DNA from 2 places in the Achromobacter sp. GQ309 genome. Region 2 is predicted to be linked to the other one. Evidence: riboswitches for the same ligand, from Rfam matches in the RefSeq annotation. Region 2 holds a riboswitch; the other holds the start of a gene.
What was found. A riboswitch is a leader RNA that binds a small molecule or an ion and turns the genes downstream of it on or off. The one in region 2 is predicted to bind thiamine pyrophosphate.
Positions count from the first base shown of each region.

Region 1: another riboswitch for thiamine pyrophosphate. It lies ahead of thiM (hydroxyethylthiazole kinase); the one in region 2 lies ahead of AC6CIE_RS09305 (sodium:solute symporter family protein).

Region 1 covers NZ_JCAXDP010000001.1:736,869-740,271, reverse strand. Annotated here, with positions in the region: gene AC6CIE_RS03475 (DNA internalization-related competence protein ComEC/Rec2) at 1-273, opposite strand, end outside; gene AC6CIE_RS03470 (PA2169 family four-helix-bundle protein) at 464-913, shown strand; gene AC6CIE_RS03465 (glycoside hydrolase family 19 protein) at 1,163-1,798, opposite strand; TPP riboswitch at 1,992-2,124, shown strand; gene thiM (hydroxyethylthiazole kinase) at 2,156-2,971, shown strand; gene AC6CIE_RS03455 (5'-nucleotidase C-terminal domain-containing protein) at 3,046-3,403, shown strand, end outside.
Region 2 covers NZ_JCAXDP010000002.1:873,307-876,709, reverse strand. Annotated here, with positions in the region: gene AC6CIE_RS09315 (hypothetical protein) at 1-41, shown strand, start outside; gene AC6CIE_RS09310 (LLM class flavin-dependent oxidoreductase) at 74-1,360, opposite strand; TPP riboswitch at 1,589-1,695, shown strand; gene AC6CIE_RS09305 (sodium:solute symporter family protein) at 1,797-3,248, shown strand; gene AC6CIE_RS09300 (DUF6088 family protein) at 3,350-3,403, shown strand, end outside.

The DNA of each region.
Region 1 (3,403 bases), on a different contig from region 2:
GTGAACCTCCGCCAGCGCATCGTCAAGGCGATGCTGTGCTTGCAGCGCGGCATTCAGCACGCCCGCCAACAACCCCGCCATCACCGCTGCCCCGGTCGCCGCGAGGGGACGCGTTGCCCCCGACGTGAACCAGAGCGCCCCTGCACAACCGCATGCGAGGATCCACAGCGCGTACGCCGGCGGCAGGGTAGGCAGAATCTGCACCCACGCAGCGCCCGCCACGAATGCGAGACAAAATGATCGCCCGTTGATGTCGGCCTCCCGAAAGCTCACAGCCTAGGGGGACAGAAACGCAGCTGATCGCGCAGTGAACGCGTTTGTCCACCCCGGCTGACCGCAAGGCCTGCGCCGAGACCCTTACCCCGCTGATTGATCCGCAACCCCACCCAGGCACGCCACTTGCTGAGTCTCCAATTCCCAGGCGGCCTGCGCCGCCTGTTCCTTCCAAACCAAGGAGACCAACATGGCTGAACATGTAATCAAGGTGCTGAACAATCTGATCGAGACGTCGAAGAACGGCGAAAAGGGCTTTGCCGCGGCCGCTGAAGACGCCAAGGCGCCCGAGATGCAGGAGCTGTTCCGCAACCGTTCGCGCGACTGCGCGGCCGGCGCCACGGAGTTGCAAACCCTGGTGACGCAACTGGGCGGCGAGCCCGAGGACAGCGGCACGGTGGCCGGCGCCATGCATCGTGGCTGGACGAACATCAAGGCGGCGGTATCCAGCCGCACCGACCTGACGCTGCTCGAGGAATGCGAGAAAGGCGAGGACGTGGCCAAGGCGGACTACGAAAAGGCGCTTAAAGAAACGCTGCCTGACAACGTGCGCGCTGTTGTCGAACGCCAATATCAGGGCGTGCTGCGCAACCACGACCAGATCCGCGATCTGCGCAATCGTTTCCGCGCCGCGACGTAAGCACCTCAAGCTGCAATACGCGTTGTATTGAAACCGCCCGCCCGTCGCACCCTGCGCCGGGCGGGCGTTGTATTGCATGGCTTCGGCTGCGTAAGCATGCCGGACTAATAATGCGCCGGCGCATGACGCGCATTTTCTTCAATGCGACCGCAAACCCTAGTCACGCTGGCCACACGCGACCTGACGATTCCGGATGGGCCGACTGCTGCCGAACAAGGCTATCCGAAGCGCCGACGCGGACCTGCGCCTTCACCGCATCAGCTCGGCATAAACCTGCTTGAACAACGCAAAACGATCCTTCAGACCCACCAGCCCGCCATTGATCCGCCGTGTGATCCTGGCGAAATCCTCCAGGTCATCGTCATGCGTACGGTCGTCCGCCAACTCATTCAGCCCGCGAGACTGCCAATACCACCCGGCGCTCAGCGCAGCCCATCTCGGATCGGACAGTAACTCGGGCGTTTCAAGCAAATTGACACCCATGGCGTCGCCGGCCGAGTCGTAATTGCTGCGCCCCGTCAGCTGGATGATGCCCCTGCCCCGATACCGGAAGCCGTCGTTGCTTTGCGCATCGCCATTGCCCATCCGGTTCGCATACACCAGATTCGCCAGTCCTTGCGGATTGTTCACATACGGCATGGCCGACGCCTCATCGGGAAATCGCTTTGGCCACACCTTGGTCAACCGCGCGGCAGTTGAGTAATTGAGGTTTTCCTCGATCCGGTTGTACTGGCCCGACTCATACCCCGTTTGCGCCAGAAAGCTGGCGATGCGATCCGGCGTTTCGATTTCGTATTTCTGAAATGCGGGAGCCAATGCGTCGGCCCACGCAGCGGGGGCTTTGCAGTTGGGAAAGATGCGTTGGAGTTGTTCTGCACTCAGCATGGCGGTCACCTGCTTGCATAGGGAGTCATGGCGCCCCGCCGATATCGTCGCGTGTGCGTTCATCACGGCGATCAGAGGCGGGTCAATGATTGTGAACCAGGCGTAGCACCCGCCAATACCTCAAATTGAGTATGCAAAGCGATCCGGCACGAATTGGCCGCTTGACACCTCCCCGGTTCCGCCGGGAACATACGCCATCCACCCGGGGAGCTTCGCCAAGAAGCTGAGAATCCGTTGGTCTGCCATTGCCATGGCAGACGATGCACGGCGACCCGTCGAACCTGATCCAGATAACGCTGGCGTAGGGATGGTGCGTGTGCCTCCGCATGCGCGTCCCACGCCCCGAGACCGCCCGGCATGACGCATCCCGACCTGCATTCCCTCGCCCACCAGTCTCAGGACCTGCTCGCCGCCGTCCGCCGCGACGCGCCGCTGGTGCAGTGCCTGACCAATTTCGTCTCCATGAACTACGCGGCCAATGCGGTGCTCGCCATCGGCGCATCGCCCGCGATGGTGCACGCCGAAGAAGAGGCGCCCGAGTTCGCCCGTTTCGCCGGCGCGGTGGTCATCAACATCGGCACGCTGTCTTCGCCTTGGCTGCGCAGCATGCTGTTGACCGCGCAAGCCGCGGCAGAAGCCGGCACCCCCTGGGTCCTGGATCCCGTGGCGCATCACGCCACCGCCTTTCGCCGCGATGCCATCCAACAACTGCTGGACCTTGAACCCGCCATCATCCGGGGCAACGCATCCGAGATCATCGCCTTGGCCGGCGGCCACAGCGCCGGCAAGGGCGTGGACGCCCGCGACGCCGTGGCGCAGGCCGAGCAGTCAGCCTACGACATCGCCGCGCGCCGCAAGACCGTGGTGGCGGTCACCGGCGAAGTCGATTACGTCACGGACGGCACGCGCGCGGTGCGCATTGCGGGCGGTTCGCCGCTGATGCCCCGCGTGACGGCCACCGGCTGCGCGCTCAGCGCCGTGGTCGGGGCCTTTGCCGCCGTATCGAAGGACGATCCCTATGTGGCGGCGGTGGCCGCCCTGTCGTGCTTTGGCATCGCGGGCGACCGCGCCGCGGTGCACGCCGACGGGCCGGGTTCTTTCGCCTGGCGGTTCCTGGATGCGCTGGCGGCGCTGGACGCGGATTGCCTGACTCGCGAATCCCCGCTTCGTTGATTTGACCCCGTGCATGTCACGGGTAGGTCACACACCGTCCCCAAAATTCCTCCCTTCAACACGGAGGAAAGACGGTGAAGCCAAACCTACGCAAGATCTTTGCAGTGACCGCCAGCTTTGCGCTGGTGGCCGGCCTGTCCGCCTGCGGCGGCGATGACGATGACGACGACACCACCGCGCCCGAGACCCCGCCGCAGGCCAGCGTGCCCCAAGGCACGACGCTGGACCTCGCGATCCTGGGCACGACCGACCTGCACGCCAATGTGCTGGGTTACGACTACTACAAGCTTGCCGAAGACAAGAGCTACGGCATGGACCGCACGGCCACGCTGATCGCCAACGCGCGCAAGCAGTATCCGAACACGCTGCTGCTGGACAACGGCGACACGGTGCAGGGCACGGCGCTGTCGGACTACCAGGCGCTGGTGTCGC
Region 2 (3,403 bases):
TCCCCGAAACCGAACGCGAACCATTGACCCAGACAAGCTGATCGCCACGCGTATCGGTCCGGCGTCTGCCCTCTCAGCGGCCCGGTCGTTCCAGGCCCAGATGTCCGCGCAGCGTGGCGTGTTCGTAGTCCTTACGGAACAGCCCGCGCTGTTGCAGCACCGGCACCACCTGCTCCACAAAGTCGTCGATGCCGCCCGGCAGTGACGGGGGCATCAGGTTGAAGCCGTCGGCGCCTTCGTTCCTGAACCAATGTTCCATCCGGTCCGCGATCTGCTCCGGTGTGCCCACCATCGTGCAGTGCCCGCCGCCCGCGGCCAGCCGGCCGAGCAACTGGCGCACGGTGGGCTGCTCGGTTTCGATGATGCGCAGGATGGTGCCGTAACGGCCTTTGGGGCCGGTGAACTCGGACAGCGGGGGCAGGGGCGGCACGGGCGCGTCCAGTTCCCAGCCCGAACAATCCTGCAGGACGAACGTGCCAAGTTGGCGCAATGAGGCGTCCGCGGGCAGGAGTTCGTCCAATTCGCGCTGCTTGGCGCGGGCCTCGGCTTCGGTCGAGCCGACATAGGTCACGAGGCCCGGCATGATGGGCACGAACGCGTCGCGGCCAGCGGCCCGGACACGTTGCTTGATGTCGCGGTAATAGGACTGCGCGGCGGGCAAGTCGTAGGCCACGGCATAGATGGCTTCCGCGCGGCGCGCCGCCAGATCGCGGCCCTGATCCGAGGCGCCCGCCTGGAACAGCACCGGATGCCCCTGCGGCGGTCGCGGCACGGTAAGCGGGCCGTCCACCAGAAAGTGTTCGCCATGGTGATCTATCTTGTGCAGGCGGTCCGGCACGCCGAAGTGGCCGTTGCGGTCGATGACCAGCGCGTCGTCGTCCCACGAGTCGAACAGCCTCAGCGCAACGTCGACAAATTCCTCGGCGCGCGCGTAGCGCCAGTCGTGGCCGGGCATGGCTTCGTAACCGTGATTGCGCGCCTCGGCATCGAACATCGAGGTCACCACGTTCCAGCCCATGCGGCCGCCGGAAATGTGATCCAGCGAGGCCACCATGCGCGCCGCATGAAAGGGCGTGAAGAACGTGCTGGACACCGTGCTGATCAGGCCGATGCGGGTGGTGGCGCGGGCGATCGCGGCCATCGTGGTGAGCGGTTCAAGATACCAGCGTGGCCCGTCGCCGATGTTGTCCATCGACTGGCCGTCGGCAAAGAAAATGGCGTCGAGCTTGCCGCGCTCGGCCGTGCGGGCCAGGCTTTCGTAGTAGCTGATGTCGCCCAGCCGCTCGGCCGCCGAGTCCGGGTGGCGCCAGGCCGCGCGATGGTGGCCGCAGCCGAAAATGAACAGGTTCAGGTGCATCATGGCGATCAGCTCGTCGATTGCTTCATCAGTTGCGTCATCAATTGCGTCATTGATTGCCGCGTCCGGCACGCCCGCGGGTGCCGCAAGCGGGCGAACTTAGCATAAAACGGCGGGCGGGCGCCGTTGCGGTCGGCGGGGCTTGCGCGGCCGCGGCGCCTGCCCGGCATACCCGGCCCAACGTTTCTCACGCCGCGCGTTGACATCGCCGCGCTGCTCTCCTAACCTTGCGGCAATTCCTGGGGGAGCCCTGTACGGGCTGAGATTCCGCGTCTATGCGGTAACCCTTTGAACCTGATCCGGGTAATGCCGGCGAAGGGAAGGACTCCGCAAGTCTCTCGCGCGCCCTCCCTGATTCCATTCATCTCGCGGCCTCCCTGACGGCGGGCCGCCGCGTTACGCGTCCGGCCTCAGGCCGCCCGCGGGAGGACCGACCTTCATGTTGACCCAAACCACCGCCCTGGTATGGCTGCTGCTGTTCTCGGGCGGCTTCGCCGTGGCCAGCGTGCTGTACACCCGGCGCAAGCGCGGCACCCTGGAAGACTACATCGTCGCGCGCAACAGCCAGGGGTCGTTTGGCACGATCCTGACGCTGATGGCGTCCACGCTGGGCGCATGGATTCTCTTTTCGCCGGCGCAGGCCGCAACCTGGGGCGGGCTGGCCGCCGTGATCGGCTACGCGCTCGGGTCGATGTCGCCGCGCCTGGTCATGATTCCGCTGGGCCGGCGCATGCGCGAACTGATTCCGCACGGCCACACGCTGACCGAGTTCCTGATGGCGCGCTACGGCCGGCCCATGTACGGCCTGGCGCTCTTCATCATGCTGTTCTACCTGTTCATCGCACTGTCGGCCGAGGTCACGGCGATTGCCAAGCTGGTCGCGATGCTGGCGCCCGTGCCCCTGTGGGCCACCGCGGCCATCGTGATGGGGACGACTTTGCTCTACACGACCTACGGCGGCCTGCGCTCGTCCATCTTTACCGATCAGGTGCAGATGATGATCATCGTGCCGCTGCTGGTGGTGCTGTGCGTGGTCGGCTGGCAGGCGGCTGGCGGCGCATTGCCGACCATCGAAGCGCTGCAGGCCAAGGCCCCGCAACTGCTGGACCTGACCGATCCGGTGGGCGTGAAGGCCGGGCTGACCTTCTTTGTCGCGATCCTGCTGACCGGCATCTTCCACCAGGGCAACTGGCAACGCATCTACGCCGCCCGCGACACCCGCACGATGCGCAACGGCTTTCTGCTGGGCGGCGTGCTGGTGGCGCCTTTCATCTTTTTGATGGGCCTGTTCGGCCTGGCGTTTGTCGGGTTGGCGCCCGAGGGCGACAGCTCGATCGCGCTGTTCAGCGTCATCATGCCGCACGCCCCGGCGTGGTTCGTCATTGCCCTGATTCCGCTGGGCCTGTCCCTGGTCATGAGCACCGCCGACACCGCCATCAGCGCGGTGTCCAGCATCATTGCGGTCGACCTGCGCCGCCTGATGCCCAACGCCGGCGGCGCCACCATGAAGCGCCTGGCGCGGTGGCTGGTGCTGCTGATGGCGATCCCCGTGATGATCGTGGCGTCGCAAGGCTACAGCGTGCTGTACCTGTTCCTGCTGGCCGACCTGCTGTGCTCGGCCGCCGCCTTCCCGGTGTTTTACGGGCTTTTCAGCCGCAAGCACGATGGATTCACGGCGACCACGGCCACCATCACGGGGCTGATCGCCGGCCTTTTCTTCTTCCCCGCGCCGGGGGATAAGCCGACCTTCCTGCTGGAATCGTTCCTGCTGGCGGCGTTTGTGCCGGTGGTAACGACCGTGCTGATCCGGCGGGTGATGCGCGGACGGAAGGAGTTTGATTTCTCGACGCTGAGCGCGGCGGTGCGGCGGTTGGATAAGGAGACGGTTTGAGGGGGGCGTAGTAATCACACCGTCCGAAATTGGCCTACAAATTTCGGACAGATTTGCCGTCTGTCCGAAAAAGATATACAAATATCGGACAAGGATGCCCTATGAACGATATCAAGACTCAGATTGTGGCCAGCATGGAGGCCGCCAGGCCCGGC